Regions from separate parts of the Streptomyces sp. V4I23 genome, predicted to be linked through region 3. Evidence: riboswitches for the same ligand, from Rfam matches in the RefSeq annotation. Region 3 holds a riboswitch; each other region holds the start of a gene.
The links. A riboswitch is a leader RNA that binds a small molecule or an ion and turns the genes downstream of it on or off. The one in region 3 is predicted to bind thiamine pyrophosphate.
Positions count from the first base shown of each region.

Region 1: another riboswitch for thiamine pyrophosphate. It lies ahead of thiC (phosphomethylpyrimidine synthase ThiC); the one in region 3 lies ahead of thiO (glycine oxidase ThiO).
Region 2: another riboswitch for thiamine pyrophosphate. It lies ahead of QFZ82_RS12225 (thiamine ABC transporter substrate binding subunit); the one in region 3 lies ahead of thiO (glycine oxidase ThiO).

Region 1 is NZ_JAUSZW010000004.1:4,076,978-4,080,617, forward strand. Features, by position in the region: gene QFZ82_RS20760 (SsgA family sporulation/cell division regulator) at 1-159, shown strand, start outside; gene QFZ82_RS20765 (YibE/F family protein) at 182-1,510, opposite strand; TPP riboswitch at 1,582-1,714, shown strand; gene thiC (phosphomethylpyrimidine synthase ThiC) at 1,707-3,482, shown strand.
Region 2 is NZ_JAUSZW010000004.1:2,250,526-2,254,165, reverse strand. Features, by position in the region: gene QFZ82_RS12240 (hypothetical protein) at 231-530, shown strand; partial or broken gene QFZ82_RS12235 (hypothetical protein) at 518-769, opposite strand; gene rlmN (23S rRNA (adenine(2503)-C(2))-methyltransferase RlmN) at 838-1,944, shown strand; TPP riboswitch at 2,008-2,128, shown strand; gene QFZ82_RS12225 (thiamine ABC transporter substrate binding subunit) at 2,124-3,221, shown strand; gene QFZ82_RS12220 (iron ABC transporter permease) at 3,260-3,640, shown strand, end outside.
Region 3 is NZ_JAUSZW010000004.1:5,846,670-5,850,309, forward strand. Features, by position in the region: gene QFZ82_RS28865 (thiazole synthase) at 1-151, opposite strand, end outside; gene thiS (sulfur carrier protein ThiS) at 157-357, opposite strand; gene thiO (glycine oxidase ThiO) at 354-1,532, opposite strand; TPP riboswitch at 1,530-1,642, opposite strand; gene QFZ82_RS28880 (hypothetical protein) at 1,725-2,084, shown strand; gene QFZ82_RS28885 (NAD(P)/FAD-dependent oxidoreductase) at 2,094-3,332, shown strand; gene QFZ82_RS28890 (Rv2175c family DNA-binding protein) at 3,377-3,640, shown strand, end outside.

The DNA.
Region 1 (3,640 bases), 1.8 Mb from region 3:
GATTCCGCGCTGTTCCGCGTCGGCGCGCCGCCGCTCGTCGCGTTCCTCGACCGTACGGACAAGCTGGTGCCGCTCGGCCAGGAGCTCGCGCTGGGTGATTTCGAGGTCAGCCTGGAGGAGGCACTCGGGCGCATCCTTGCCGAGGAGAACGCCGGCTGACGGCCGGTCACCGGCCGCCCGGCTACTTCTTGCGGCGCCGCCCCCTGCCGCCCCGCGCGGGCGCGGCCGCCTTGTCGACCGCCCGGCCCGGGCGGTCCGCGGACACGACCAGGGCGGCGAGCGCGGTGGTCACGGGCACGGAGGCGACCAGGCCGATCGAGCCCACCAGGGTCCGTACGATCTCCTCCGCCACCAGCTCGCTGGTGGCCACCGTGCCCACGCTGGACTGGGCGATCGAGAACAGCAGCAGCAGCGGCAGCGCCGCGCCCGCGTAGGCGAGGACGAGCGTGTTGACGACCGAGGCGATGTGGTCGCGGCCGATCCGGATGGCGGAGCGGTAGAGGGCGCGCGGGCCCATGTCCGGGTCGGCCTGGTGCAGTTCCCACACCGCCGACGTCTGGGTCACGGTGACGTCGTCGAGCACGCCGAGCGAGCCGATGATGACCCCCGCGAGCAGCAGGCCGCTCATGTCGATGTTCGGGTAGAGGCCCTTGATCAGGCCGGTGTTGTCGTCGGTGTTGCCGCTGAGGCTGGCCCAGCCGATGAACAGCGAGCCCAGCAGGCCGATCAGCAGCAGGGAGATCAGCGTGCCCAGCACGGCGACCGACGTCCGCGCGGTGATGCCGTGGCACGAGTAGAGCGCGATGAGCATGATCGCGCTCGCCCCGACCACCGCGACGATCAGCGGATTCGCACCCTGCAGGATCGCGGGCAGGATGAACAGTGTCAGCACGGCGAACGAGACGGCGAGCGCGATCAGCGCCATCACGCCGCGCATGCGTCCGACCAGGACGACCACCAGGGCGAAGATGCCCGCCAGCAGGGCCATCGGGAATCCGCGGTCCACATCGGTCACCGAGTACTGCAGATCGCGGGGCGCGTCCGGCGCGTACGCCACCACCACGCCCTGGCCCTCCTGCAACTGCCGCGGCGCGTCGGGCTGGACGATCTCGACGAACCTCCGGCCCTTGTCCTTGCCGGTGGTGACCTCGACGGTGGCCTTTCCGCAGTCGCCCTGCTGCGCGTCGACCGCCTCGCGGCCCTGGGGCGTCGACGTGTCGCCCGTCGGGGGGACCTGGCCGGCGTTGACGTCCTTGCAGTCGACCCTCTCGACGCTCACCACCCTGCCCTGCTCGGTCTGCCGGTCGAAGCCGACCCCCGAGCGCTCGTGGCCGGGCGTCCCGCCGGGCCACAGCACGGCGAGGCCGACGACAACGGCCGTCGCGAAGGGGATCAGCACCGCGGCGATGACCTTGCGGAGGTGCTGGGAGACGGGCGCTGCCGGCCCGTGACTGTGCACATGGCCGTGGTCGTGGCCCTGCTGTTCGGGATGCTGCGGCGATGAGGTCACGGACAGATCATCGCAAGAACGAGAGGGGGCCTCTGTTCAGCGCGCCAGACATGACGCTAGCGTGGTGTCACCTTTGCACACGCGGGAGCTCGGAGCACCGGGCTGAGAGGGCGCTGACCTTCGTACATCCGTACGGGACAGCTGCGCCGACCGCCGAACCTGTTACCGGGTAATGCCGGCGTAGGGAGTAGGTCTCATGACCGTATCGGACGCACGCACGCCTGCCTCGAACCAGAACGACGAGGCCGGGAAGTCCATCGGCTGGCACAAGGGATACGTCGAGGGCTCGCGTCCCGACATCCGCGTGCCGGTCCGCAAGGTGCACCTCACCAACGGCAAGGACGTGACGCTGTACGACACGTCGGGGCCGTACACGGATCCGAACATCGAGACGGACGTACGCCGGGGTCTGCCGCCACTGCGGGAGAACTGGATCGTCGGTCGCGGCGACACCGAGGAGTACGCGGGACGCCCGGTCCGACCCGAGGACGACGGGATCAAGCACACGTCGCCGCGTGGGGGCCTGCGCAACCTCGACGCCGTCTTCCCCGGCCGTCCGCGTCAGCCGCGGCGGGGCCGGGACGGGCAGGCGGTGACGCAGCTCGCGTACGCCCGCCGCGGCGAGATCACGCCGGAGATGGAGTACGTCGCCGTCCGCGAGAACGTCGCGCCCGAGGTGGTGCGGGAGGAGATCGCGGCGGGCCGCGCCGTCCTGCCGGCGAACGTCAACCACCCGGAGATCGAGCCGATGATCATCGGCAAGCGGTTCCTGGTGAAGGTCAACGCCAACATCGGCAACTCCGCGGTCACCTCCTCCATCGAGGAGGAGGTCGAGAAGATGACCTGGGCGACCCGCTGGGGCGCCGACACGGTCATGGACCTGTCCACGGGCCGCAACATCCACACCACGCGCGAGTGGGTCCTGCGCAACTCCCCCGTGCCCATCGGCACCGTGCCGCTCTACCAGGCGCTGGAGAAGGTCGACGGCAAGGCCGAGGAACTGACCTGGGAGATCTACAAGGACACGGTCATCGAGCAGGCCGAGCAAGGCGTCGACTACATGACCGTCCACGCCGGCGTCCGCCTGCCGTACGTGCCGCTCACGGCCAACCGCAAGACCGGGATCGTCTCGCGCGGCGGCTCGATCATGGCGGCGTGGTGCCTGGCGCACCACAAGGAGAGCTTCCTCTACGAGAACTTCGAGGAGCTGTGCGAGATCCTCGCCGCGTACGACGTCACGTACTCGCTCGGCGACGGCCTGCGCCCCGGCTCGATCGCGGACGCCAACGACGAGGCGCAGTTCGCGGAGCTCAGGACGCTCGGTGAACTGAACACGATCGCCAAGCGGCTGGGCGTGCAGACCATGATCGAGGGCCCGGGCCACGTCCCGATGCACAAGATCAAGGAGAACATCGACCTCCAGCAGGAGATCTGCGAGGAGGCGCCGTTCTACACGCTCGGCCCGCTGACCACGGACATCGCTCCGGCCTACGACCACATCACCTCCGGCATCGGAGCGGCGATGATCGCGTGGTGGGGCACGGCCATGCTCTGCTACGTGACGCCCAAGGAGCACCTGGGCCTGCCGAACCGCGACGACGTGAAGACCGGCGTCATCACGTACAAGATCGCGGCACATGCGGCGGACCTGGCCAAGGGACACCCGGGCGCCCAGGAGTGGGACGACGCGCTGTCCGACGCCCGCTTCGAGTTCCGGTGGGAGGACCAGTTCAACCTGGCCCTCGACCCCGACACGGCACGGGAGTTCCACGACGAGACGCTGCCCGCAGAGCCGGCGAAGACCGCGCACTTCTGCTCGATGTGCGGTCCGAAGTTCTGCTCGATGAAGATCTCCCAGGACATCCGCCGACAGCACGGCGGCAATCAGGAGGAGATCGAGGCGGGCATGGCGGAGAAGTCCAAGGAGTTCGCAGCTGCGGGCAACCGGGTCTACCTGCCCATCGCGGACTGACGCACGGCCATGGCCCGGCGTCCTCCCACCCGTCCGCGGGAGGACGCCCTCCCGGCATCGCCCGGTTCGCGGACGGGGTGCAGCGCTGGGCTCCGCCGGCGTCGGCCCTGTTTGGTCCGGCCCTCGTGCACGAGCACGGGCGGACGTCGGTGGAGCCG
Region 2 (3,640 bases), 3.6 Mb from region 3:
CCCGGACCGTCGTATCCGGGCGACCACGGCCCGAGTCAGCGGCCGCAGGCCACCTGGCGGTGGCTGCGACACTGGGCAGCACCATGCCCAGTACGGAGGGGATGGCGGCCCTGAGCAGGTCGCTGGGCCGTGTGTGGGCCGTGAGACACAGGAGGGCAGGCTGCTTGGCCAGGCGAAGGCGCCGCCGCGGGGCACCGCCACTGAACGGGATTTTCGCTGCGGATACGCAGGTGTTCCGCTTCTATCCGGACGGCACAGTTCTGGACGCGCTCGTACGACCCGCACCTCAGCCCACGAGTGCCGCGGCTCTGGAGGGTTGGCTCCGCAGAGAAGACAGCAAGCCCGGCGTGTATGTGGCGCGGTACGTCCTTGACGGCGAACAGGTCGCGTTCACGACGCGCGGACATTACCGCGAAGAGGAGATCAAGGTGCGCGGGACATGGGCCCGAGGGGCGCTGACGCTCGGCATGGTCGGCCGAGGCTGGGAGATCCAGCCCCGGCGCTTTTCGCGCTTGGATCAGGCGCGCTGACGAGCCCGGCTCACATCCCTGTGGGGTGTGGTGCCCGGTAGGAACACAGCGTCGACGGCTCGGCGGGTCCGCTCTCGGCTTGTAGGCATGAGGTGTGCGTACACCCGCAGCGTGAGGCCAGGCTCCGAGTCTCCCAGGTACTCGCTCAGGGCCTTGATGTCCTCCCCGGCGTCCAGCAGCACGGACGCGTAGAACTGCCGCAGCGCGTGCATCCCGTGCTCGCGTGCGGAGTCGTACGGCTCCGCACCGGCGGGCGCCCCCCGGCCGGGCCGGTGATAGCTACGGGGTCTGCGACACTGGTAGCACCATGCCCAAGCCCGGAGAACTCACTTTCGTCGCGCCCCGCGGAGCCAAGAAGCCCCCGCGGCACCTTGCCGACCTCTCACCCGCCGAGCGCAAGGACGCCGTCGCCGCGATCGGCGAGAAGCCGTTCCGCGCCAAGCAGCTGTCCCAGCACTATTTCGCGCGGTACGCGCACGACCCGGCGCAGTGGACCGACATCCCCGCCTCCGCGCGGGAGAAGCTCGCCACGGAGCTGCTGCCCGACCTGATGTCGGTCGTGCGGCACATCTCCTGCGACGACGACACCACCCGCAAGACGCTGTGGCGCCTCCACGACGGCACGCTCGTCGAGTCCGTCCTCATGCGCTATCCGGACCGCGTCACGATGTGCATCTCCTCGCAGGCGGGCTGCGGGATGAACTGCCCGTTCTGCGCGACCGGGCAGGCCGGTCTCGACCGCAATCTGTCCACCGCCGAGATCGTGCACCAGATCGTCGACGGCATGCGGGCCCTGCGGGACGGAGAGGTACCCGGGGGCCCCGCCCGGCTGTCCAACATCGTGTTCATGGGCATGGGCGAGCCGCTCGCCAACTACAAGCGGGTCGTCGGCGCCATCCGCCGGCTGACCGACGCCGAGCCGGACGGCCTCGGCCTCTCGCAGCGGGGCATCACCGTCTCCACGGTGGGCCTCGTCCCCGCGATGCTGCGCTTCGCCGACGAGGGCTTCAAGTGCCGCCTCGCCGTCTCCCTGCACGCGCCGGACGACGAGCTGCGCGACACCCTCGTCCCGGTCAACACCCGCTGGAAGGTCCGCGAGGTCCTCGACGCCGCATGGGAGTACGCGGAGAAGTCCGGGCGCCGGATCTCCATCGAGTACGCGCTGATCCGCGACATCAACGACCAGGCGTGGCGCGGCGATCTGCTCGGCCGGCTCCTCAAGGGCAAGAGGGTCCATGTCAACCTGATCCCGCTGAACCCGACGCCCGGCTCCAAGTGGACGGCATCGCGGCCGGAGGACGAGAAGGCGTTCGTCGAGGCCATCGCGGCCCATGGTGTGCCGGTCACCGTCCGGGACACCCGAGGGCAGGAGATCGACGGCGCGTGCGGGCAGCTGGCGGCGCAGGAGCGGTGACCAAGGGCCGTCGGCCGGGCGGCTGATACTGTGCCCTGTGCGTTCGCACAAATGAACAACGAAACATTCCGACAGGGGAGCGCAGCAGCGCTGAGAGTGCGGCAGGGCGCAGGACGCCCCGGGGCCGCAGACCCTCGGACCTGATCCGGGTCATACCGGCGTAGGGAGTCAGCACCATCATGAACAGCCAGCTTCGGCGTGCCACCGGCACGGCGCTCGCCGCCGCCCTCGGCGTCACCGCCCTCGCGGCCTGCGGCGGGCAGTCCGAGGACTCCGGGTCCGGCACCGGCGGCGCCTCAAAGACCGTCACCCTCGTCAGCCACGACTCCTTCGCGGCGTCCGACGCCGTCCTCAAGGAGTTCACCCGGCAGACCGGGTACACCGTCAAGGTCCTCAAGAGCGGGGACGCGGGCGCCGCGCTCAACAAGGAGATCCTCACCAAGGGCTCCCCGCAGGGCGACGTCTTCTTCGGCGTCGACAACACCCTGCTCTCCCGCGCCCTCGACAACGACCTGTTCACGCCGTACGAGGCCAAGGGGCTCGACCAGGTGGCGGACGAGGCGCGGCTCGACGCGGACAAGCACCGGGTCACGCCCGTCGACACCGGCGACATCTGCGTGAACTACGACAAGAAGTTCTTCGCCGACAAGAAGCTCGCGCCCCCGAAGACCTTCGCCGACCTCGCGAAGCCCGAGTACAAGAACCTGCTCGTCGTCGAGAACCCGGCGACGTCCTCGCCCGGCCTCGGCTTCCTGCTCGGCAGCGTCGGCGCGTTCGGCGAGTCCGGCTGGCAGGACTACTGGAAGAAGCTCAAGGCCAACGGCGTCAAGGTCGTCGACGGCTGGGAGCAGGCGTACAACGAGGATTTCTCCGGCTCCGCCGGCGGCAAGAAGGCGGGCGCCGACCGTCCCCTCGTCGTCTCGTACGCCTCGAGCCCGCCGGTCGAGGTCCTCTACGCCGACCCGCGGCCCGCCGAGGCGCCCACAGGTGTCGCGACCGGCACCTGCTTCCGCCAGATCGAGTTCGCCGGTCTGCTCAAGGGCGCGAAGAACGAGGCGGGAGGCAAGGCGCTGCTGGACTTCCTGATCACCAGGACGTTCCAGGAGGACATGCCGCTCACCATGTTCGTCAACCCCGTGGTCGAGGGCGCGAAGTTGCCCGAGCTGTTCACCGAGCACGGTGTGGTCGTCGACAAGCCCGAGACCGTCGCTCCCGGCACCATCGCCGAGAACCGTGAGCAGTGGGTCCGGTCGTGGTCCTCGCTCGTCCTGAAGTAAGGCAGTCCCTGCGGGGGAACGCGGCGCGGCTCGCCCTGATGGCCGGCCCCGTCGCGTTCTTCGCCGTCTTCTTCGCCTACCCGGTCACCGCGATCGTCGGCCGCGGCCTGCGCGTCGAGGGCGCCTGGCAGTTCGGGCGGTTCGGCGAGGTCCTCGGACGTCCGGACATCCTGCACGTCCTGTGGTTCACCACCTGGCAGGCGCTCGCCTCCACCGCACTCACCCTGCTCGTGGCCCTGCCCGGCGCCTACGTGTTCGCCCGGCTCGACTTCCCCGGCAAGCGCCTCCTGCGCGCCGTGGTCACGGTGCCGTTCGTGCTTCCGACGGTCGTCGTCGGCACGGCCTTCCTCGCCCTGCTGGGACGCGGGGGACTGCTCGACGAGCTGTGGGGCGTGCGCCTGGACACCACGGTCTGGGCC
Region 3 (3,640 bases):
GGTCGAGACGCCGCATCGCGACCGTGGTGAGTTCCGTGGCGCTCGCGATCAGCGAGCGTTCCAGGACGTCGAGGCTGGGCGCCCCGCCCGTACCCATGATCAGTCGCGACGTGAAGGTGGTGCCGCCGATGGTGAGACGGTCGTCGGCCATGGCGCTCAGCCCCCCTGCACGGCGGTGAGGATCTCGACTCGGTCGCCGTCGCCGAGCCGGGTGCCCGCCCACTGGCTGCGCGGGACGACGGTCTCGTTGACGGCGGCGGCCACACCCGAGGGGGCCGCCGTGAGGGCCGCCACCACGGTGTCCAGGGTGGTGCGGTCGGCGAGCTCGCGGGTCTCGCCGTTGACGGAGACGTTCATGCGGGCTGCTCCTGTCGTACGCGTGCGCCGGCGGGGGCGAACCGGCGGGGGCTGAACGGGCCGGCGAGGTCCGGTAGCCGCCCGCTGGTGAGCGCGTCGGCGAGCACGTCGCCGGTCACGGGCGTGAGCAGCACGCCGTTGCGGTAGTGGCCGGTCGCGAGCAAGAGCCCCGGCAGCTCGGTGAATCCGAGCATCGGCGCGTTGTCGGGGGAGCCGGGGCGCAGCCCGGAGCGCGTCTCGGTCAGCGGCAGTTCGGTGATGCCGGGCACCAGCTCGTGCGCGTCCCGCAGCAGTTCGTACACGCCGCCGGCGGTGACGGTCGTGTCCCAGCCCAGCTCCTCGGTGGTCGCGCCGACCACGAGCTCGCCGTTCTCGCGCGGCACCAGGTAGACGTGGCTGCCGCGCACCACCGCGCGGACCGTGCGGGACAGGAACGGCGCGTACGAGCCCGGCACCGTCAGCCGCAGGACCTGGCCCTTCACCGGCCGTACGGGAGGCAGGACGTCGTCCGGCACCCCGCCGAGGCGGCCGCTCAGGCTGCCGCCCGCCAGCACCACCTGGCCGGCGGCGACTTCCGTTCCGTCGTCCAGGACCGCACCCGCGGCGCGGTCGTGCACGACGAGCAGCCGCTCGGCCCAGGCGCGGCGGAAGCCGACCCCGGCGCGCTCGCAGGCGATGACCAGCGCCGCGGCGAGCCGCCGCGGATCCACCTGGTGGTCCCCGTCGACGCGCAGACCGCCGCGGACCCCCGGCGCGAGCATGGGCTCCAGGCGGCGGCACTCGCGACCGGTCAGCCACTCCGACTCCAGGCCCGAACGGCGTTGCAGGGCGTGCAGTTCCCGCAGGTGCGCGCGGTCGTCGGCGTCGAGGGCGACGGCGAGGGTGCCGCACGCGCGGTAGCCCACCGACAGCCCGCTCGCCGCCTCCAGCTCGGCGGCGAACGCCGGGTAGCGCCGGGCCGATTCGAGGTTCAGGCCGAGCAGTGTCTGCTCGCCGTAGTGGAGTTCGGTGACGGCGGCCAGCATGCCCGCCGCGACCCGCGCGGCCCCGCCGCCGGGCTCCGGATCGGCGACGGTCACGCTCAGCCCGCGCTGCGCCGCGCGCCAGGCCGTGACCAGGCCGATGATCCCGCCCCCGACGACGAGGACGTCGGGTGCGTCTGGTGTACGAGACATGGGCGTCCAGCCCCTCCCTTCGCCGGCATGACCCGGATCAGGTTCGTACGGTCGGAGGCCGGCCAGCCTCCCTCTCAGCCCGGTGCGTCCGGGCTCCCGCGAGTGCCTTACGGTGGCCACCCTAACCCCACGCCCAGGCGCGCAGTAAGGGAGCCGCCGTCCCCCGGCGCGGGTGCGCAGGAGGTGGACGCAGTGGCGATCTCGCTCGACGGACTGGTGCTCGCGCCGGTGGCCGACCAGGCCCCGGGCCAGGTCGGCACCCGCACCCGGTTCCTCTACCACGAGCGGCAGGGGCGGATCTGGGCCGAGTACGAGGGCGGCGACGTGGTACGCGGCCACCTCGTGGGCACGCGTGAGGGGGACCGGCTGGACTTCCGTTATGTCCAGTTGAAGACGGACGGCGGGACGTCCAGCGGCCACTGCCTGTCCACCGTCGTCGAACTCCCCGACGGGCGGGCGCGCCTGGAGGAGACCTGGGAGTGGGAGTCGCAGGAGGGCAGCGGGACCAGCGTCGTCGAGCAACTGCTGCCTGATGATGCGTCAGAAGCTTAAGGTGGCCCGGTGAGCGAGCACACGCACGAGCAGGCCGGGGACGGGCGACGGGTCGTCGTGGTCGGCGCGGGCATGGCCGGGGTGCAGACCGCGGTCGCCCTGCGCGAACTGGGCTTCACCGGACCGGTCACCCTCATCGGCGCCGAACCGCACCAGCCGTACGACCGGCCGCCGCTCTCCAAGGCGATCCTCCTCGGCACGGCGGAGGGCTCCGCGTTCGACATCGACTTCGACGCGCTCGACGTCGACCTGAGGCTGGGCTGTGAGGTGACCGGCGTACGCCCCGGGGCGCACGAGGTCGACACCGCCGCCGGACCCGTCCCGTACGACGTCCTCGTCCTCGCCACCGGTGCCGAACCCGTCGCCCTGCCCGGGGCCGCGGGCGTCCCGGGCGTCCATCTGCTGCGCACGCTCGACGACGCGGACCGGCTGCGGCCCGTGCTCGCGCGGCAGCACGACATCGTGGTGGTCGGGGCCGGCTGGATCGGCGCGGAGTTCGCGACCGCCGCGCGCGAGGCGGGCTGCGCCGTGACCGTCGTCGAGGCGGCCGACCGTCCGCTGGCCGGGTCGCTGCCCGCCGAGGTCGCGGCGCCCATGGCCCGCTGGTACGCCGAGGCGGGTGCCGAGCTGCTCACCGGCGAGCGGGTTGCCGCCGTCGAGCCGGGCACGGTGGTGCTGGCCGGATCGGGACGCAGGATCGCGGCCGGCGCCGTCGTCGTCGGCATCGGCGCCAGGCCCGCGACCGCCGCTCTTGTCGGCAGCGGCATCGAGCTGGGCCAGGACGGCGCAGTCGTCGCCGACCGGCATCTGCGTACCTCCGCGCCCGACGTGTACGCCGTGGGGGACTGCGCCTCCTACCCCTCGGGCCGCTACGGCACCCGGCTGCTCGTCCACCACTGGGACAACGCGCTGCAGGGTCCGCGCACGGTCGCGGCCAACATCCTCGGGGCCGCCCCGGAGCCGCAGGTGTACGACCCGGTGCCGTACTTCTGGTCGGAGCAGTTCGGGCGTTTCGTGCAGTACGCGGGCCATCACCCGGCGGGCGACACGCTGCTGTGGCGCGGCGACCCGGCCGTGGACGCCGACTGGTCGGTGCTGTGGCTGCGGGAGGGCGTGCTGGTCGCGCTGCTCGCTGTCGACAGGCCGCGTGACCTGGCACAGGGCCGCAGGCTCGTGGCGTCGGGCGCGCGGCTGGACCCGGGCCGGGCCGCCGACCCGTCCGTCCCCCTGAAGGCGGCGACCGCGTAGGAGTCGGCTACCGGCTGTCAGTCCAAGATGGCAGGCTTGTTCCTGTGACCGAGATTGACGCAAAAATTGATGCTCTCGTCCCCGCCTGGCTCCACCTGCCCGACATCGCGGAAATGCTCGATGTCGAGGTGACGCGTGTGCGGCAGCTGGTCAAGGAGGGCCAGCTGATCGCCGTCCGCCGTGGTGAGAACAGGACACTGCAGGTGCCTGCCGCCTTCATCGACGGCAACAAGGTGGTCAAGGGCCTCTCCGGGACCCTGACGCTGCTGCGGGACGACGGCTTCACCGACGAAGAAATGCTGGAGTGG